Regions from separate parts of the Streptomyces sp. NPDC048514 genome, predicted to be linked through region 3. Evidence: riboswitches for the same ligand, from Rfam matches in the RefSeq annotation. Region 3 holds a riboswitch; each other region holds the start of a gene.
The links. Region 3 has a riboswitch for cyclic di-AMP ahead of ACGFT2_RS04975 (peptidoglycan DD-metalloendopeptidase family protein). Riboswitches for the same ligand answer to the same signal wherever they lie in the genome.

Region 1 (6,795 bases), on a different contig from region 3:
CTTCGGGGTCAGGGTGAACTTCAGCGGCAGGCCCGTCTTCGCGTCCACGGCGATGGTGATCGCGCCGACCGTGGTGCCGGACTGCTTGGGCTTGATCAGCAGCCGGTAGGCGTCGCGGCCGGCGACGTGCGCGGTGCCGTCGACCGTGACGGACGTGGTGTCGTCCACCGATTTCAGGGCCTCTTCGGCGAAGTCCTTGGGCGTGGCGGGCGACTCCGCCCGGTGGCCCTCCTTGCCGGATCCGGCCGCGTCGGAGTGATAGACCTCATTGCTCTTGCTGTCGTAGCCCCAGACGTCCTTGCCGTCGTGGATGAGGCTGTACTCGGCGCCCTGCTCCAGCAGCGAGAGCTTCTGCCGGTCCGGGCCGTCGGCCGCCACCCGCAGGGTGTGCGTGCCGGTCGCCAGCTCGGTGAGCTTGGCCTGCGGGTCGGCGGAGGAGCCGTCGCCGGAGCCCTGGGACGCGCCGGGGGCGATGCCGTTCTGGAGACCGCCGAGGTCGGGCAGTCCCAGGTCGGTGCTGACCCGCACGGTGCCGGACAACTGCTGCACGTCCGACTTGGCGATCTTCTCTATGAGCTGCTGTGCGGTGATCCGGGGCAGATCGGGGTCTCCGGAGTCGGCGAGCGCCGGGACCAGCCCGATCGTGGCCGCCGCCACCCCCACCACCGCGACCGGAACGGCGTACCGGACGGCCTTGCGCCGGCCGGAGCGCGGGTCCTCGTCCTGTGCGGCGACCGTTGCGTCGTCGGATTCGTACGGTGCCATGTGTGCCTTACCTCCGTCGTCGGCGGCGGCTGTCCTCACGCTGGTCCACCCTGAGCCGCCATTCTCACCCGAATCGGTGAGGAGTGGTGATTTCCGTGGTACCCATCTCACCAAATCGGCCGTGAGGAAGCGTCAGACCTCGGAGCCAATCCCGTGTACGCCTCCGGTATGACACACGGGGCCCGGCGGCCGCCCGACCCGTAGGGGTCCGGCACCGCGGGCCCATGTCAGCCCTACCACCGTGCCGCGGGAACCGCACCCGGAAGCACCGCCCGTGCGTGCCGCGCGGTGTTCGGCGCGGGTGTTCGGCGCGGGTGATCGGCGCGGGTGATCGGCGCGGGTGATGCACATGGGCGTTCACGCGGGAGTTCACGCTCGTGTCGACGCCGGGGTACGGCGCACGGGGCCGGCGCACGGGTTCGGGCTTGGTACGGCGCACGGGCCGGCGTTTGGTACGGCGCACGGGCCGGCGTTTGGTACGGCGCACGGAGCCGGCGTTTGGTACGGCGCACGGAGCCGGCGCCTGGGACGGCGCACGGAGCCGGCGCCTGGGACGGCGCTCGGGGTCGGCTTCGCGTCTCGTGTGTGCGTTTCGGCGGGGAGGCCGGCGGGGCGGCTAGCCGGCGCGGTGGACCACCGCGTCGCACAGTTCGAGCAGGGCCGCCTTGGCGTCGCACTCCCTCAGCGGCGCCAGCGCGGCGCGCGCCTCCTCCGCGTACCGGACGGTGTCCCGGCGGGCCTGCTCCAGCGCGGGGTGCGCACGCAGCGCGGCCAGCGCCTCGGCGTGCCGGGCGTCGTCGCTGAGGTCGGAGTCCAGCAGGTCACACAGTGCGACGTCCTCGGGCAGCCCCATCCGGGCGGCCCGCTCGCGCAGCCGGAGCACGGGCAGGGTCGGGATGCCCTCGCGCAGGTCGGTACCCGGCGTCTTGCCCGACTCGTGGGAGTCGGAGGCGATGTCCAGGACGTCGTCCGCGAGCTGGAAGGCGACCCCGAGCCGTTCGCCGTACTGCGTGAGCACGTCGACGACCGTCTCGTCGGCGCCGGACATCATCGCGCCGAACCGGCACGCGACCGCCACCAGGGAGCCCGTCTTGCCGCTGAGCACGTCCAGGTAGTGCTCGACCGGGTCCCGGCCGTCCGCGGGACCGGCGGTCTCCAGGATCTGGCCCGTGACCAGCCGTTCGAACGCCAGGGCCTGCACCCGGACCGCCTCGGGGCCGAGGTCGGCGAGGATCTGGGAGGCTCGGGCGAACAGGAAGTCGCCCGTGAGGACCGCGACGGAGTTGCCCCAGCGCGTGTTGGCGCTGTCCACGCCGCGTCGCACGGCCGCCTCGTCCATGACGTCGTCGTGGTACAGGGTGGCGAGGTGGGTCAGCTCGACCACGACGGCGGACGGCACGACACCGGGTGCGTAAGGGTCGCCGAACTGCGCCGCCAGCATCACCAGCAGCGGCCGGAACCGCTTCCCGCCGGCCCGCACGAGGTGCTGGGCGGCCTCTGTGATGAACGGGACCTCGCTCTTGGTGGCCTCGAGCAAGCCTTCCTCGACAGCCGCCAATCCGACCTGGACATCGGCTTCCAGAGCCTGGTCCCGCACGCTCAGCCCGAACGGCCCGACGACGGTCACGAGGGGTCTCCTGTCTGCTGGTGTCTGCTGGCGATTACACGGTTTGTCGATAGGTCGTTGCCATCACTCAAGTCAGCGTATCCGGTCCTCTTTCGATCACCGATAGCGCCCACCGGTCCAGCCCGGGCGGTATCGGATCATGACCGGTATGGTGCTGATCGGCTGATACGAACAGATATCTATCGACTTAACAGCAGTACACACTGCTTGTCGCGAATCCGAAGGTGAGCGGAGTAACGCCGGCCCACAACGGAGGCGTCCACCCTGCCGGCCCCGCGGGCACCCAGGCGCGCTCGAATCGGCTCAATCCGCCCGGATCCGGGCGACGGTCGATCCCCCGCCGCCCCCACTCACCCCCGCCACCCCCCTCTCCACCCCCCTACGCACCCTCTCCGCGGCCGGCGATGAGGCGCGAGAACGGCCGAGGGCGTATCGCGAATTCCACCGGAATCCGACTTCAGGACCGAATCGGCTTAATCCTCCATGTCTGATTTGCTGCATTTTGCTATTTCGTGAATTGGGTCACGTGGAGCAACCACCCCCCTCGCCCCCTCCACCAGCACGGCCATCCCTTCTCCCTTACGTCCTCGGCGAGTTGAGAAGTTGGCAACCGCAAAGGATCAAGTACCCCATACGGCACAGATCAAGGTCAAACAGTGCGTTGTATGAATCAGGCACTTGTTCCCGACATGTGCTCTCGCATACGTTCCGGGCCGTCGGGCGGAGCGCCAAATCCTGCCGCCGCCCGCGTAACCCATCGACGAACTCATTCGCAGGGCAGGAGCGGGGGAACCAGGTAAGTCGCCGGACCGGACGGCATACGTCGCACCGGAACGGCTAGGGGTGAAATCGCACTCTCCGGAGTGCGGCCGGGCACCTCCCCGCCCGAACCCGACAGCTCACCTCGCAGGCGCCGGAGAGGAACTTCCCCATGCCTGCTGCCGCTCAGCCTCGCCGCGTTCGCACCAGCCGTCTCGTCCGCAAGCTCGCCGTCGCCGGCACCGGTGCCGCCGTGCTCGCCCTCCCGCTCATCGGCGCCACCGGCGCCTCCGCGGCCACTCCTGCGGCCGCTCCCACGGCCACCACGCCGTCCACCACGCTCGCCGGATACCCGAACAACCTCGACGGCTGGATCCGCGAGTCGCTCGCGATCATGGCCGAGAAGAAGATCCCGGGCACCTACAACGGCATCCACCGCAACATCATGCGGGAGTCCTCGGGCAACCCCTCGGCCATCAACCTCTGGGACTCCAACGCGGCCAAGGGCATCCCGTCCAAGGGCCTGCTCCAGGTCATCGACCCGACCTTCAACGCGTACCACGTGGCCGGAACGTCGTTCAACGTCTACGACCCGGTCGCCAACATCACCGCCGCCTGCAACTACGCGGCCGCGCGGTACGGGTCGATCGACAACGTGTTCGGCGCGTACTGACCTGCGCGGACCGGCACCCCTCACCCGGCGGACCGGTGCGCACCGGCACCTGACGGACCGGCGCGCACCGGTCACCGGACCGACGGCGAGTCGCTGAAGTGACGGCCGGCCGGTTAGCCGGTTGGCCGGTCTGTCGGCCGGTTGGCCGGTCGCTCGGCTGGTCGGTCGGTCAGTTGGGCGGTCGGTCGGGCGGATGGCCGCTCGGTCGGGCGAACTGTCCGGTCGGCCACTCGGCCGGTCAGCCGGCCGGGAAGACTCTTTCGAGGACGACGGCGATGCCGTCGTCCTCGTTCGACGAGGTGACCTCGTCGGCCACCGCCTTAAGTTCGGGATGGGCGTTGGCCATGGCCACCCCTCGTCCGGCCCAGTGGAACATCGGGATGTCGTTGGGCATGTCCCCGAAGGCCAGGGCCCGTTCGGCGCCGATCCCGAGCCGCTCTGCGGCAAGCGCGAGACCGGTCGCCTTGGTCACCCCGCGCGGCTGGAGTTCCACGGTTCCCGGCCCCGACATGGTGACGGTCGCCAGCGAGTCGACCGCCGCGCGCGCGACGGACGCCAACTCGTCGTCCGACAGGGTGGCGTGGCGCAGCAGCACCTTGCTGATGGGCTCGCACCACAGGTCGTCGCGCCGGGCGACTTGGACCGCCGGCAGCGTCGGGTGCGGCATCAGATACCCGGGTTCGATGAGCGTGAGCCCGTCCACGCCGTCCTGGTCGACGGCCGCGTAGACCTGCCCCACCTCCGCCTCGATCTTGCCGAGCGCGGTCTCCGCCAGCTCCCGGTCCAGCCGGACCGACCACAGCAGACGGCCGGCGGCAGCGTCGTAGACCTGGGCACCCTGCCCGCACACCGCAAGCCCAGTACAGCCGAGGTTCGCCAGCAGGAGCCGTACCCGCGGGGCCGGCCGGCCCGTCACCACAAGGTGCCGGGCGCCCGCCCGCGCCACCCTCGCGAGCGCGGCCAGCGACCGGTCGGAGACGGTGTCGTCGCCGCGCAGCAGCGTCCCGTCCAGGTCGGTGGCGATCAGTCCGTACGCGGGGGTGGGTGCCATGATCAGAGAATACGGACCCCGCGCCCCGCCGACTCACCCGTCGTTCCACGCACTTACGTGCTGCTCAGCCCCAAGTGATGCCCACGGCACCCCTGGTGGCCGGGGGTGGCCGGCGGAGTGGCGCCGGGTCGTGGCCGGGGAGCTGTCCAGTCGTGGCCGGGGAGTCGTCCGGTCGTGGCCGGGAGGTGCTCCTGATCGTGGCCGGAGAGCTGTCCGTGGGCCTGCCGGTGAGCGAGACGGCGAGGGCGGCAGGGGCGCCGGGCCGGCCGTGGTACCTCAACCGTGGGCCGCGGCCAGGTGCTTCGTCAGCCGGGGGGAGGCGAACTCCGTGCCGCAGACGAAACGCATCACCGGGCCGTACGAGGACGCCGCAGGGAGCCCGGTGAAGTACAGGCCGGGCACGGAGGAGACGTAGCCGGGGCCGAGCTTCGGGGTGCCGCGGCTCACCGCGAGGCGGGTGCGCAGCTCGGGGCCGAGGAAGTCCATCGCCGCTATGTCGACGCGGTATCCGGTGGCGGCGATGACGTGGTCGGCGCTGAGCCGCTCGGTCCGGCCGTCGGGCAGGCGGACGGTGAGGACGGGGCTGCCGTCCGGGGCCTCGGCGCCGGTCAGCCGCTCGATCTCACGGACCTGCACGCGGCTCTCGAAGCGCTCGCGCAGCCACCAGGCGCCCAGCGGGCCGAGGACCCGGCGGACCAGGTGGTGGCGGGTGGCCTCGGGCAGGAAGCGGTAGGGGTGCGGGTAGTGGCTGAGCGCCCACAGCGACCAGGCCCGGCCGAAGGGGGACTCGGGGCGGAGAGCCGGCTGCTTCCAGGGCGGGGCGCCGAAGGCGACCCGGCCGCGCCCGCGCGCGACCACCCGCACCCGGGCGCCCGCCTCGGCCGCGAGCACCGCCGTCTCCAGCGCGGACTGGCCGGCGCCGATCACGATCAGCTCCTTGCCGGCGAACCGGCCGAGGTCGTGGTGCTGGGCGCTGTGCGAGACCGGTCCCGTCGCAGCCGGGCCGTCGGCGACCGCCCCGGCCAGCTCCGCCGGGAGGCGGGCGAGACCGGACAGGCCGGTGGCGACGACGACCGCGCGCGCGGTGAACAGCTCGCCCGAGTCGAGTTTCAGCTCGAAGCCACCGCTCGTGTCGCGGTCGACGGAGACGACGCGCACCTGCTCCAGGCCGGGGACCAGCTTGCGCTGGAACCACTCGCCGTAGGCGATGAACGTCTCCACCGGGATGATGTCCTCGTCGGTCACCAGCCGGCGGATGCCGGCCGTGTCGCAGTAGTCGGCGAGGGTGTGGCCGGGCTGCGGGCAGTCCAGGCTCGAGGCGGCGGGGGTCGACTTCAGGAGCATGCCCTCCGGCATGTGGTCGCGCCAGCTCACCATGGGGTCGCCGAAGACGCGGACGGGGATGCCGCGCGCCCGCAGATGCGCGGCGGTGGACAGGCCGAACGGCCCCGCCCCGATGACTGCAACCGGTCGAATCACGAAGTCCCTCCCCAGAGACGCGATGCGCCACCTTCGTGGCCTTGTCCGCTTCGTGGCCTTGTCCGCTTCGTGGCCTTGTCCGCTTCGTGGCTGTGCTGATGCCTGTGGCGTCGGTCCGCCACAGGCGGCCTACTTCGTGGCTGTGCCGCTGCCGCGGCGGTTGGTCCGCCACAGCTGATAGAGGTGCTTCGCGCCCGGGCGCACGAAGCGGGCGAGCATCGTGAGGAACGGCAGCGGGTCGTCACCCGCGAACCAGGCCAGCTCCGTCCCGCTCGCCCTCGCCGGAGCGTGCGGCGTCGTATAGCCGCCGCGGCGGTAGGCGAGGAGGGCGGGGAGGTCGATGTTCTCCACGATGTAGCGATGGCCGGCGCGCTGTTCCCCCTCGGGAACGGGACGGCCGGTCAGGTGCAGGTGCATCGCGCGGACGACGTCCACTCCCGA
Region 2 (6,795 bases), on a different contig from region 3:
CGCCAAGCTCATCCACCGCCACCCGCACGTGTTCGGCGACGAGACGGCCGAGACTCCCGAGGACGTCAAGGAGCACTGGCTGCGCACCAAGGCGGAGGAGAAGCGGCGCACCTCGGTCACGGAGGGCGTCCCCCTCGGCCAGCCCGGCCTGGCCCTGGCCGCCAAGCTCGCGTCCCGCGCCCGCACCGCACACCTGGACGTGCCCCTCCCCCAGGGGGAGGGCATCGGCTACGAACTCCTCGCGCTCGCGGTCCGCGCCGAAGCGGCCGGCGTCGACCCGGAAGCGGCACTGCGAGCGGTGGCCCGCACCTACCGGGACGCGATACGGGTGACGGAGGGAACGGCCCCGGACGAGGCCTAGGACGAACACCGGGACACGCCGCAGGCGCGGGGGCCGCGACGGGACGCGCCGCCCGGCCGCCGGGAGCGGCCGGATACCGTCGAAGGGTGACCGACCAGCCCCGCCCCTCGACCGCCGACCAGCCCCTCCCCTCCACCGCCCCGGACGGCGCGCCGGACCTCTTCACCTGGGAGTTCGCCACCGACCCCTACCCCGCCTACGCCTGGCTGCGCGAGCACGCGCCCGTGCACCGGACCCGGCTGCCCAGCGGCGTGGAGGCCTGGCTGGTCACCCGGTACGCCGATGCCAAGCAGGCCCTGGCCGACCAGCGGCTGAGCAAGAACCCGGCGCATCACGACGAGCCCGCGCACGCCAAGGGGAAGACCGGCATCCCCGGCGAGCGCAAGGCCGAGCTGATGACGCATCTGCTGAACATCGACCCGCCGGACCACACCCGGCTGCGCCGGCTCGTCAGCAAGGCGTTCACCCCCCGCCGGGTCGCCGAGTTCGCCCCCCGGGTGCAGGAGCTGACCGACCAGCTCATCGACCGGTTCGCCCTGACGGGCTCCGCCGACCTCATCCACGACTTCGCCTTCCCGCTGCCCATCTACGCCATCTGCGACCTGCTCGGTGTCCCGCGCGAGGATCAGGACGACTTCCGGGACTGGGCGGGCATGATGATCCGGCACGGCGGCGGGCCCCGGGGCGGGGTCGCCAGGTCGGTGAAGAAGATGCGGGGTTATCTGGCCGAGCTGATCCACCGGAAGCGCGCGGCGCTGCCCGCCGAGCCCGCGCCCGGCGAGGACCTCATCTCCGCCCTCATCCGCGCCTCGGACCACGGTGAGCACCTCACCGAGAACGAGGCCGCCGCCATGGCCTTCATCCTGCTGTTCGCCGGGTTCGAGACGACCGTCAACCTCATCGGCAACGGCACCTACGCCCTGCTCACCCACCCCGGGCAACGCCGGCGGCTGCAGGAGTCCCTGGCCCGGGGGGAGACGGACCTGCTGGCGACCGGTGTGGAGGAACTGCTCCGCTTCGACGGGCCGGTGGAGCTGGCCACGTGGCGGTTCGCCACCGAGCCGCTCACCGTCGGCGGGCAGCACATCGCGCCGGGCGACCCGGTCCTCGTCGTGCTCGCCGCCGCCGACCGGGACCCGGAGCGGTTCGCCGACCCGGACGTCCTGGACCTCGCCCGCCGCGACAACCAGCACCTCGGCTACGGTCACGGCATCCACTACTGCCTCGGTGCGCCGCTGGCACGTCTGGAGGGCCAGACCGCGCTGTCCACCCTGCTCACCCGCCTGCCCGACCTGCGGCTCGGCGCGGACCCGGCCGAACTGCGCTGGCGCGGCGGACTCATCATGCGGGGCCTGCGCACCCTGCCCGTGGAGTTCACGGCGGCCCCCGGCGGCGCCGCGCAACGGTAGTCACGGCGGACGTTCCAACCGTGATCTTCACGTGATCTGTGCGGCATTAACTTGTGACAAGTGATCGTCTGCCTATACGTTCACCCATCAGCGCGGCGACGAGTGTCATCCGCCGTGCCGGCCCCCGCTGTCGCACGAAAGGCTTCCGCATGCTCTCCGGGAACGGTCGTCACCGTCGCCCCCGTCAGGCTCCGGCCCTCCTCGTCGCGGCCGGAGTGACCGGCTCCGCGATCGCCATCCCGCTGCTCGGCGCCGCGAGCGCGAACGCCGCCGACGGCACCACGTGGGACAAGGTGGCCGAGTGCGAGAGCGGCGGCTCCTGGAGCGCGAACACCGGCAACGGGTACTACGGCGGTCTGGCGATATCGCAGGACGACTGGGACAAGTACGGCGGCGTCCAGTACGCGGACAGCGCCGACCAGGCCAGCCGTTCGCAGCAGATCGCCGTCGCCGAGAAGATCCTCGCCGACAAGGGCACCACGCCCTGGGCCACGTGCGCCCTGCTGTCCGGGCTGACGTCGAACTCGGGCTCCGTGGACGTCGACACGGGGGTCGGCGGCTCCGGCGGTACCGGTGGTTCGCCCGACTCGTCCGGTTCGGCCGGCGACTCCGACTCGTCCGGTCTGCCGGATGCGTCGACCTCGGACCCCGGCAGTGACTCCGGCAAGGACACCGGCTCCGGTTCCGGTTCCGGCTCAGGCTCCGGTTCCGGCTCGGACTCCTCCAGCGGCTCGCCGGACGCGCCGGCGTCCGGTCCGGGCAAGGACGCCGGCACCGATGCCGGCACCGACTCCGGCTCGACCGGTACCAATAAGCCCGAGTCGGACAAGTCCACCTCGCCCGGCGCGGGAAAACCGCAGAAGCGCGACGACTCGACCGTCACCACCCCCGGTGCCGACAACTCGGGCAATTACCGGCAGAACGCCGGTTCCTGGAGCCTCGTCGACACCGGCGCCCTCACGCAGGGCGGACGTCATCGCGGAGAGAGCGCGGACGAAAGGGTGACAAACGGTCAGGAGGGGACCCTGGCGGGCCGGCACGCCTCCCGCGAACCGGGCACCTACACCGTCCGCGAGGGCGACTCGCTCGCCTCCATCGCCGACTCCCTGGAGGTCGACGGAGGGTGGCGTGCGCTCTATGCCGACAACAAGAAGGCCATCGGCGCCGACCCGAACCGCATCACTGCCGGTCAGACCCTGGAAGTCGGTCCCGAAACGGGCGAAAAGCAGCCGTAGTTGACGCCCTGATTCGACGCTGATGTCCGGTTTGGTGAAAGTGTGGGATGAGTCTCAGAAGCCCTGATCGTCTTTGAAATTCCGTCGATCGCGTGTCTACGGTCAAGGCCGCTCGTCACCACGAGCCCCGGCAGTCGCAACGCCGAATCCTGCCAGCGATTGCCCGGGAACAGTCGTCGCGTCAAGCGCCGAAGGCAGGAGCGGGGGACCCAAGGTAGGTGCCGGGACCAGCAGTTGAGCTGGCACCGGCTGGGGGTGAAGCCGCACTCCGCGCAAGCGGGAGTGCGGCCGGGCAACTCAATCGGCCCGAACCCGACAGCTCACCTCGCAGGCGTCGGTGAGGGGATCGATCCATGCTGTTTTCCGGCAAGGGCAAGCACCGTCGTCCGTCCAAGGCCGTCCGCGCCGTCGCGCTGGCCGGTGTCACCGGCGCCGCCGTCGCCGCCCCGCTGATGGCGGCCGGCAACGCCTCCGCCGCCACCACCTCCGAGTGGGACTCGGTCGCCCAGTGCGAGGCCGGCGGCAACTGGTCCATCAACACCGGCAACGGCTACTACGGCGGCCTGCAGTTCTCCGCCTCCACCTGGGCCGCCTACGGTGGCACGCAGTACGCCGCCACCGCCGACAAGGCCGGCAAGGCGCAGCAGATCGCCGTGGCCGAGAAGGTCCTCGCGGCCCAGGGCAAGGGCGCCTGGCCGGTCTGCGGCACGGGCCTGTCGAGCACCCCCAACGGCGGCTCCGCCCCGGCCGCGCCGTCCGGCGACACCGCGTCGAAGAAGACCACCTCGTCGAGCGGCACCACCACCCGCTCCACCGGCGACCAGGCCGCGTCCCGGTCCGCCGAGCGTCCGGCCGCGAGCAAGACCGTCACCACCCCGACCGGCAAGAAGGTCAAGAAGGGCGACGGCGAGTACAAGGTCGTCACGGGTGACACCCTCGGCACCATCGCCCAGAAGCACGGCGTCAAGGGCGGCTGGCAGAAGCTGTTCGAACTGAACAAGGACATCGTCCAGGACGCCGACCTCATCTACCCGGGTCAGCAGCTGCACCTGAAGTGACAGCGGGCCCCGCACGGGCCGCGCCCTTGCTGCACCTGAAGTGACAGCGGGCCTCGCACGCCCGCACCTGAAGTGACAGCGGGCCTCGCACGCCCGCACCTGAGGTGACAGCGGGCCGCGCCCGGCCGCACCTCAGGTGACAGCGGGCCTCGGCCGCGCCGCACCCGAGGTGACGGCGGGCCCGGTCCCGCGGCACCCGGAGCCGCAGCGGGCCGCCGGCCACGGTGCGGCGCCCTCACCTCCCCGGCCCGTCCCCCGAAGACCCCGTGAGGGCCACCCCCGTCCCCACGGGCTCCCCGCCCCGGCGCGTGTTCCCCCGTACGCGCCGGGGCGGGGTTTTTCGTTTCCAGGCGCCGGCCCCCGCGCTTTCCCTGTTCTTCACCGGTACCCCTCTTTGTTCCGACAGTGAACAATGGGTACCGTCTGCGTGTCCCTCACTGTCCACGGGACGGTCGGTCGGTGGCCGACGCCCCGGGGGCGGTTAGGCTCTAGTCGCAAGGCCCAGCCGCGAGGCAGCCGGCCCCGCGCTTCCAGCGTCACATCCAAGAAGGAGATGCTCGTGCCGTCCATCGACGTCGTCGTAGCCCGGGAAATCCTGGACTCCCGAGGCAACCCCACGGTCGAGGTCGAGGTCGGCCTCGACGACGGCAGCACGGGTCGTGCCGCCGTCCCGTCCGGCGCCTCCACCGGCGCCTTCGAGGCCATCGAGCTGCGCGACGGTGACTCGAACCGCTACCAGGGCAAGGGTGTCGAGAAGGCCGTCCTCGCCGTCATCGAGCAGATCGGCCCCGAGCTGGTCGGCTACGACGCCACCGAGCAGCGCCTGATCGACCAGGCCATGTTCGACCTGGACGCCACCGACAACAAGGGCTCCCTCGGCGCCAACGCCATCCTCGGCGTCTCCCTGGCCGTCGCCCACGCCGCCTCCGAGGCGTCCGACCTGCCCCTGTTCCGCTACCTGGGCGGCCCGAACGCGCACCTGCTGCCGGTGCCGATGATGAACATCCTGAACGGCGGCTCGCACGCCGACTCCAACGTGGACATCCAGGAGTTCATGATCGCCCCGATCGGCGCGGAGTCCTTCTCCGAGGCGCTGCGCTGGGGTGCCGAGGTCTACCACACCCTGAAGAAGGTCCTGAAGAACAAGGGCCTGTCCACGGGTCTCGGCGACGAGGGCGGCTTCGCCCCGAACCTCGGCTCCAACCGCGAGGCCCTCGACCTCATCCTGGAGGCGATCAAGGAGGCCGGCTACACCCCCGGCGAGCAGATCGCCCTGGCGCTCGACGTCGCCGCGTCCGAGTTCTACAAGGACGGCTCCTACGTCTTCGAGGGCAAGAACCGCTCCGCCGAGGAGATGACCGAGTACTACGCCGAGCTGGTCGAGGCGTACCCGCTGGTCTCCATCGAGGACCCGCTGTTCGAGGACGATTGGGCCGGCTGGAAGGTCATCACCGACAAGCTCGGCGACAAGGTCCAGCTGGTCGGCGACGACCTGTTCGTCACCAACCCCGAGCGCCTCGCCCGCGGCATCGAGGACGGCGCCGCCAACGCCCTGCTGGTCAAGGTCAACCAGATCGGCTCGCTGACCGAGACCCTGGACGCCGTCGAGCTGGCCCAGCGCAACGGCTACAAGTGCATGATGTCCCACCGCTCCGGCGAGACCGAGGACGTCACCATCGCCGACCTGGCCGTCGCCACCAACTGCGGCCAGATCAAGACCGGTGCCCCGGCCCGCTCCGAGCGCGTCGCCAAGTACAACCAGCTGCTGCGCATCGAGGAGATCCTCGACGACGCCGCGGTGTACGCCGGGCGCAGCGCCTTCCCCCGCTTCAAGGGCTGAGCCCTCCCCGCGCGTCCGCCGTGCGGACCGTCGGGCACGGCACGGGCTGAACCTTCCCGGGCCAAGTCCTAGCCAGTCGTACGTACGTCCCCGTACCCGGTCCCGTACCGTGTCCGGGGACGTACGCGCGTGTGTGAACGGGAGGCGGGAAGATGGCCGTGAAGGACCGTGACCGGTTCTCCACCGCGACCAGGCTGCGGGCGCTCGGTGAGCAGACCGCGGCCAGGGTCTACCGCTCCCAGACCAAGCGGCAGGCCCGCCGATCGCGGCTCACCGGCCGCGCCGCGCTGCTCGCGCTCGTGCTGTGCTCGCTGGTCGTCGCGCTCGCCTATCCGATGCGGCAGTACGTCTCGCAGCGGGCGCAGATCGCCGACGTCCAGCGGCAGCAGGAGCAGGCGCGCCGGCGGGTCGAGCAGTTGCGGGACCTCAAGGCGCGCTGGCAGGACGACTCCTACGCCGAGCAGCAGGTCCGGCGCCGGCTGCACTACGTGAAGCCCGGTGAGACCGGGTACGTGGTCGTCGACCCGGACGCGGCCAAGCAGTCCCGCACCGACACCGGCGCCGCCCACCGGCCCTGGTACGCGAACGTCTGGGACGGGGTCGACAAGTCCGACGCCTCCGACCAGTGAACCCACAGAAAGTCTTCGAAGAGCAGTCATGCACAAGCCTCCGCCGCCCACTGAGCGCACCGAGCCCACCGACGCCGACGTCGAGGCCTTCAAGCAGCAGCTGGGCCGCCCGCCACGGGGTCTGAGGGCCATCGCGCACCGCTGCCCCTGCGGTCAGCCGGACGTCGTGGAGACGGCACCGCGGCTGCCCGACGGCACGCCCTTCCCGACGACGTACTACCTGACGTGCCCGCGCGCCGCCTCGGCGATCGGCACGCTGGAGG
Region 3 (6,795 bases):
TGCTGGACCACCGGCGAGGACCTGGGGCTGAGTCAGGACCTGGTGGACCGCGCCGCGGCCGAAGCGGGCCTGGTCTCCTCCATCCAGGCGGTGTATCCGCTGCTGGACGACGAGAAGGCGGCCCGCGAGCGGCTCGCGGCCGCCTTCGCAGTCGAGGTGGACGGCATCGGCCTGGACGAGCTGGCCGGCGGCTGCGGAGTCGCCGAGGCGGTGCTCGCGGCCCTGGACCGGGCGTCGGTGCCGTACCCGGGCACCCGGGTCGCGGTGCAGGGGCTGGGCACGATGGGCGGGGCCACCGCGCGCTTCCTGGCGCACGAGGGCCTGATCGTGGTGGCCGTCGCCGACGTCAAGGGCACGATCGCCAATCCGGCGGGCCTCGACGTCGAGGCGCTGCTGGCGGCGCGGGACTCCCACGGCACCGTCGACCGGCGCGTGCTGCGCTCCGGGGACCGCGAACTGCCGGGCGAGGCCTGGCTGTCCGCCGATGCCGAGGTGCTGGTGCCGGCGGCCGTGTCGTACGCGATCGGCACCGCCGAACAGGCACGGATCGCCGCCCGCTTGATCGTCGAGGCCGCCAACATGCCCGTACTGCCCGAGGCGGAGGCGCTGCTGGCCGCGCGCGGGGTGACGGTGCTGCCGGACGTGGTGGTCAACTCCGGGACGAACGCCTGGTGGTGGTGGACCCTGTTCGGCGACGTCGGTGCCGACGCCGACGAGGCGTTCGCCCACATCCGGCGTTCGATGCGCGCGCTGATCGACCTGATGCTCGACCGCGCGGAAGCGGACGGCACGACGGCACGAGCGGCCGCCCACGCGCTGGTTGCCGACCGGCTGCCGGTGATCACGGAACGCTTCGGGTGGTACCGGTGAGGGACCCGTCCGCTCCGCACGGCCGGCTTTCCGATTCGGTGCCGCCCTCGGCCACGGACTAGGGTGACCGCGTGGCGAGAGTGCGGTTGAGCGTGGCCGAGCGGCAGGAGGAGCTGTTGCGGGCCGCCATCCAGCAGATCGAGGCGCGGGGCGTGGCGGCGGTCAGGATCGCCGACGTGGCCGCGGTGCTCGGCGTGAGCAACGCGCTTGTGCTGTACCACTTCTCGACCAAGGAGAAGCTGGTCGCCGCCGCGTTCACCTACGCGGCACAGGACGATCTCGCACATCTGCGCAAGCTGCTGGGGCGCCGCACGTCCGCGTTGCGCCGGCTGCGGGCGGCGGTGCGCTGGTACGCCCCCACGGGTCAGGCCAAGGGCTGGCGGCTGTGGATCGAGGGCTGGGCCGTGTCCTTGCGCGACCCCGCCCTGCGGGAGGTCACCCGGAACCTGGACAGGCAGTGGAAGGCCGCGCTCACCGAGGTCATCGCCGAGGGCGTGGCGGCGGGCGAGTTCGGGTGCGCCGACCCGGCCGGTACGGCACTCCGGCTGACCGCGCTGCTGGACGGGCTGGCCGTACAGCTGACGTCGTATCCGGGCGGGGTGCCGAGGGCCCGGGCCCAGGACTGGGTGGACGAAGCCCTGGCCCGTGAACTGGGTCTGGACCGGAAGGCGTTGACCGAGCGGGAGCGGTGAGCGCCGCGTAGGCGCCCCGTACGCGCCGGGAGCGGTGAGCGCCCCGGACGGAGAGGGAGCGGCGAGCGCGCCCCTGCGGATCGGGAGAGGCGAGCGTCCCGGACGGAGATGAGGCCGTGAGGGCCGCGCAGTCCCCCCGGGCGGTCCCCTGCTCGCCGGGGACGGGCGCCCGGCGCCGGCCGGGTGCGGCCCGTGGCCGGCGTGCCCCCTGGCCGCGAGGGCGTGCGGGGGCACGGTCGGCGAGGTCAGGCCACGGAGGCGATCCTCATCTTGATGTCGTCGGGCGACAGGGTGCCCTTCGCGGTCACATGGTCACCGGAGGACTCGCCGCGCAGCCGTCGCCCGATCCACGGGACGAGGAACTCGCGGGCCCACTGGACGTCGTCGCGCCGGACCTCCAGGGTGCCCCGCGGCGGCAGCGGCGGCCACGACTGCTCCGGGTCGGCCGGGACCTCGAGGTCGAGCGCCTGCCCGGCCCGCAGCGCCACGCGCGTGTGCCCCTCGGGCGAGAGGTGGAGCCGGTCGCTGTCCCAGGCCCTGCGGTCCTGCACGGACTTGAGGGACCACAGGTCGAGCACGGGACAGCCGTACCGGTCGGCGATCGCGCGCACATGCCCGTTGTACGTGGCGATCTTGCCCCGCAGGTGCTTGAGCAAGGGGACGCCCCGGGTGTCGAAGCCGGTCGTCACCAGCACCGTGCCCGCGGCCCCGGCCAGCCGGGCCAAGGCCCGCTCGAACCGCTCGGCCACCTCGTCCGGGTCGGTGCCGGGGCGGATGATGTCGTTGCCGCCGGCGCAGAAAGAGACCAGGTCCGGGGCCAGTTCGGCGGCCCGGGGGACCTGGTCGGCCACGATCTGGTCCAGCAACTTTCCGCGTACGGCGAGGTTGGTGTACTGGAAGTCACCCTCGGGACGCCGGTCGGCGAGAAGCACGGCGAACCGGTCGGCCCAGCCGACGAACGCCCCGTCGGGTCCGGGGTCGCCGACGCCCTCGGTGAAGCTGTCCCCCACCGCCACGTACGACCCGATCACTGATCTGTTGTCACTCTTCGAATCGTCTGCCACATCGGACCATGATTCACCTCTTGATGTGACCTACGCGACCGTAGGCAGGGGTTGACGGCCGGTGAGATGAGACACCCTTAAATAAGTTGCCAAGCCAGGAATAGACCTGTCGGCGGCGATGTTGAGCGTGTGATTCGTCGTCGTGTGATCGTCGTGCGGACACACCGAAGGCCGGACCCGGGGATCGGAGTCCGGCCTTCGGAGGCGTGTCAGGCGGGTGGTTCGGGGTGCGGTGGTCCTCAGCCGACGGCGACGCCGTGCCGGCGCAGGTAGTCGACCGGGTCGAGGTCGGAGCCGTAGTCCGCGGTGGTGCGGATCTCGAAGTGCAGGTGCGGGCCGGTCACGTTGCCGGTGGCGCCCGACAGACCGACCTGCGTGCCCGCGGTCACGGTCTGGCCGGCCGAGACGGAGAGCTGCGAGAGGTGCGCGTACTGGGCGTAGAGGCCGTCGTCGAGCTTGATGACGACCTGGTTGCCGTAGGCGCCGCCCCAGCCGGCGGAGACGACCGTGCCCGCGGCGACGGCCTTGAGCGGGGTGCCCGCCGGGACGACGAAGTCGACGCCGGTGTGGTATCCGCTGGACCACATGCTGCCGGCCACGTGATAGCCCGTGCCGACGGTGGCGCCGGTCACCGGGAGGGTGTAGCCGGTGGCGGTGGCGGGAGCGGTGGAGCCGGCCGGCTCGACAGCCGGGGCCGCCTGCGCCTGGGGGGTCTTCGCGGAGGCCGGGGACTGCGCCTTGGCCGACGCGGGCTGCGGGGCGGCCGATACACGCCCCGGGGCGGCCGAGGCGTGCTGCGGGGCGGCCGGCCCGGGGCTGTGCTGCGCGGCCTTCCCGCCGACCGTGAGCTTCAGGCCGGGGTGGATCAGCGACGGGTCGGCGCCGACGGCCTGCCGGTTGTCGTCGTAGAGCCGGTGCCAGCCGCCGCCGACGTGCTGCCTCTCGGCGATCGCCGAGAGGCAGTCGCCGGCCTTCACCGTGTAGGCGTGCACGGCCGGATCCTGCTGCGGCGCGGACTTCTTCGCCGTGGCCGGAACGGACTGCGCGGGCTTCGTGGAGACGGAGTGTGCCGGAGTGGCGGCGTGCGCCCCGACGGCTCCGAAGAGCGGGAGGGCCAGTGCGGCGCCACCGGTTCCGGCGACGGCGACGGAGCGGGAAAGACGCGGGGTCTTGGGACGTCGGTGCTTACCCTTCGCGGGCATGGCGCATTCCTCTCCGGCGCCTGCGAGGTCAGCTGTCGGGTTCGGGCTGGAGTTGCCCGGCCGCGCGGTGCACGGCTTCACCCCTAGCCTGTCGCGGAGACCGGACAGGCAGTCGTACCTGGTGGGTCCCCCGCTCCTGCCGGACACGGGTCAAGTGTGTGGGAATTCCGGGCGGCGGCAGGATTCGGCGTTCCGTCCGGATGGGGGCGAACGTAAGCGAGCGGGACGTACGGAAACAAGCAGCCGATTCCCGGGGTTCGCGTTCCGGAAGATCGAGGACCCGAATCCCCCGTCACCCTCCGTGAATTACCGAGCCCGCATTCCGGTAAGTTCCCTTTTCCTTATCGGAATTACGTGGACGTGATCCGCGACGCTCGGTCACCGATATGACGCTCCTCACGCGCCACCTCGCCACACACCCTCATTTCATGTCCAGCCGTATCTAGTCATGACCAGCTCTACAAATTCGGGCAGAACACCTAGATGCGACTCAATCGGAGAACCGTCGCATCCAGATCACCCCGCAGACCGGTGCGCAGTCCGTGGTGCAGCAGGACCGCCCCGCTCAGCACTTCGCCCGTTTCGCGGCATTCATACGATGCGGTGGGGTCGAGTCCGCGCAGCCGGACCGCCGGCACCGGTTCGCCGTAGCTCTGGGCCTGCAGCCATGCGAGGACGACCACGTCGTCCCCGAGGGAGTACTGGACGGCGCTCGAGCCGCCCGCCGGGGGCCGCAGCCGGAACAGCTCGCCGCGCTGGACGACCGGGCGGATCTCCTTGTACAGCTCCACCCACCGCCGGGCCTCGGTCAGCTCCTCCTCGCTCCAGCGCGTGAGGTCGCCACCGACGCCGAGGACGCCGGCCATGGCGCTGACGAAGCGGAATCGCAACGAGCTGACCCTGCCGTTGAGCTGGGTGTTCGGGCTGTCGGTGACCCAGGCGGCCATGACCTGGGCGGGGTGGATCTGGGTGAAGCCGTGCTGGATGGCGAGCCGGTCCAGCGGATCGGTGTTGTCGGACGTCCACACCTGATCGGTGCGGCTCATCACCCCGAGGTCGATCCGGCCGCCGCCGCCCGAGCAGGACTCGAAGGCGACCTCGGGGTGCGCGGCGCGCAACCGGTCCAGCAGGGCGTACAGGGCGTGGACGTGGTCGATCCACAGCCGCTGGGGGTACGGCTCGCCCGGCCAGCCCGCGTCGGTGAAGCAGCGGTTGAAGTCCCATTTCACGTAGTCGACCGGGGTGCTGGAGAGCAGGGTGTCCAGTCGCCCCCACAGATACTCCTGGACGTCCGGGCGCGCGAGATTGAGGACGAGCTGATTGCGGAATTCCGTCCGCTTCCGTCCCGGTTGGTACTGGACCCAGTCGGGGTGGGCGCGGTACAGGTCGCTGTCCGGGTTGACCATCTCGGGCTCGACCCAGATGCCGAATCGCATGCCGAGGGCGCGCACCCGGTCGGCGAGGGGTGCGAGGCCGTGCGGGAAGCGGTCGGGGTTGGGGGTCCAGTCGCCGAGCCCGGCGCGGTCGCCGGTACGGGCGCCGAACCAGCCGTCGTCCACGACGAACAGCTCGACGCCGATCCCGGCGGCGCGGCGGGCCAGCGCCGCCTGCTGCTCCTCGGATATGTCGAAGTTCGTCGCCTCCCAGGAGTTGAAGAGGACGGGCCGGTCCCGCTCGGCGTCCGGGACGATGTGCGCGCGCTGATAGGCGTGCCAGGCCCGGCTCGCGCCCCCGAAGCCGCCGTCGCTCCACAGCCCCGCGAAGACGGGGGTGGTGTACGACTCCCCTGGCGCCAGGAGCAGCAGGCCCGAGTCGTCGTACCCGGCGCCTCCCGTGATCTGCACGCGCGCGTCCGGGAGTTGGGCCACGGAGATGCGCCAGGAGCCGGACCAGGCGAGCGCGCAGCCGTAGACCTCGCCGCGCTCCTCGGTGGCCTCGGTGTCGAGGGCGACCCAGGGCAGGTGCTGGTGGCCGGTGTGGCCGCGGCGGCTGCCGATGACCTTGTCGCCGTAGGTGAGGGGGGCGGTGGTGAGCCGGGACTCGGCGGCCCAGCGGCCGTGCAGCTGGGACAGCCGCCAGCCCTCGCGGTCGGGCAGGGTCCACGTGGCGGCGTCGGCCCGCAGCAACTCCACGCGCGTGTGCCCGCCGTTGTCCACGCTCACCCAGCGCTCCACGACGTCCCCGCGCATCCGGTAGTGCAGGCTGATCGCCAGCCCGTCGTCGGCGAAGCGCAGCCGCAGCCCGCCGCCCTCCGAGTCGTACCCCTCGAAGCGCCACTCCGTGCCACGGCGCTCGTCCGTGCGCACGGAAAGGGCGGGGCGGACGAAGCGCGGGCCGCCCTCGACGGGGTACTCCTCGCGGCCGTCCAGCGGGGACTCGAAGGGCCGGTGGCCGGGCAGCGGGCCGGCGGCCAGCGCCTCGGCGTCGGCGAGCGCGATCCGTGGCCCCCAGTGGAGGTGGAGCAGCTCGTCGGCCCCGGTGAGGTGCAGGGCATAGCCGCTGGTGGGCCCCGAGAGGAGCCATGTGCGACCGTCTTCGGCGATGTCCACCATCGAGACCTCACAGGTGTCAACAGATCCACTCAAGTTCGAACATCATCAGGCTCGGGAGCCCCTGGTGACAATGCCTGTGGACAACTCATTGCCCGAGGAAAGCAATGTCGTATGGTCGACGGAGCGCCCGTCGGCGAGTCACGCCGACGGGGACCCGTCGGGAGGAGCCCCCGTGACGCAGCAGGTCCCGTCGACCGAGCCGGAACTGGCCGGAGTGCGCAATTTCCGTGACGTGGGCGGACTGCCCACCGTGGACGGGCGGCGAGTGCGACACGGAGTGCTGTTCCGCAGCGGGCACCTCGCGCACGCGACGGGCGAGGACGCGGCCTTCCTCTCCTCCCTGGGGCTGCACACGATCTTCGACTTCCGCAACGCGGCCGACCAGAAGCTGGAAGGCCCGGACGTCGAGCTGTCC

Region 1: it holds a riboswitch for cyclic di-AMP, as region 3 does, so the genes downstream of both, ACGFT2_RS27745 (transglycosylase SLT domain-containing protein) here and ACGFT2_RS04975 (peptidoglycan DD-metalloendopeptidase family protein) in region 3, are expected to answer to the same signal.
Region 2: it holds a riboswitch for cyclic di-AMP, as region 3 does, so the genes downstream of both, ACGFT2_RS09755 (transglycosylase family protein) here and ACGFT2_RS04975 (peptidoglycan DD-metalloendopeptidase family protein) in region 3, are expected to answer to the same signal.

What each region holds. Positions count from the first base shown of each region.
Region 1 is NZ_JBICWT010000013.1:118,551-125,345, reverse strand. It holds gene ACGFT2_RS27755 (outer membrane lipoprotein carrier protein LolA) at 1-765, opposite strand, end outside; gene ACGFT2_RS27750 (polyprenyl synthetase family protein) at 1,382-2,392, opposite strand; cyclic di-AMP (ydaO/yuaA leader) riboswitch at 3,141-3,320, shown strand; gene ACGFT2_RS27745 (transglycosylase SLT domain-containing protein) at 3,324-3,824, shown strand; gene ACGFT2_RS27740 (PT domain-containing protein) at 3,938-4,054, opposite strand; gene ACGFT2_RS27735 (HAD family hydrolase) at 4,063-4,875, opposite strand; gene ACGFT2_RS27730 (FAD-dependent oxidoreductase) at 5,152-6,354, opposite strand; gene ACGFT2_RS27725 (ATP-grasp domain-containing protein) at 6,484-6,795, opposite strand, start outside.
Region 2 is NZ_JBICWT010000004.1:212,738-219,532, reverse strand. It holds gene ACGFT2_RS09770 (nucleoside triphosphate pyrophosphohydrolase) at 1-361, shown strand, start outside; gene ACGFT2_RS09765 (cytochrome P450) at 448-1,770, shown strand; gene ACGFT2_RS09760 (transglycosylase family protein) at 1,920-3,005, shown strand; cyclic di-AMP (ydaO/yuaA leader) riboswitch at 3,182-3,354, shown strand; gene ACGFT2_RS09755 (transglycosylase family protein) at 3,359-4,063, shown strand; gene eno (phosphopyruvate hydratase) at 4,623-5,903, shown strand; gene ACGFT2_RS09745 (septum formation initiator family protein) at 6,056-6,532, shown strand; gene ACGFT2_RS09740 (DUF501 domain-containing protein) at 6,561-6,795, shown strand, end outside.
Region 3 is NZ_JBICWT010000002.1:472,216-479,010, forward strand. It holds gene ACGFT2_RS04960 (Glu/Leu/Phe/Val dehydrogenase dimerization domain-containing protein) at 1-870, shown strand, start outside; gene ACGFT2_RS04965 (TetR/AcrR family transcriptional regulator) at 942-1,562, shown strand; gene ACGFT2_RS04970 (SGNH/GDSL hydrolase family protein) at 1,808-2,593, opposite strand; gene ACGFT2_RS04975 (peptidoglycan DD-metalloendopeptidase family protein) at 2,866-3,828, opposite strand; cyclic di-AMP (ydaO/yuaA leader) riboswitch at 3,833-3,995, opposite strand; gene ACGFT2_RS04980 (alpha-galactosidase) at 4,308-6,380, opposite strand; gene ACGFT2_RS04985 (tyrosine-protein phosphatase) at 6,553-6,795, shown strand, end outside.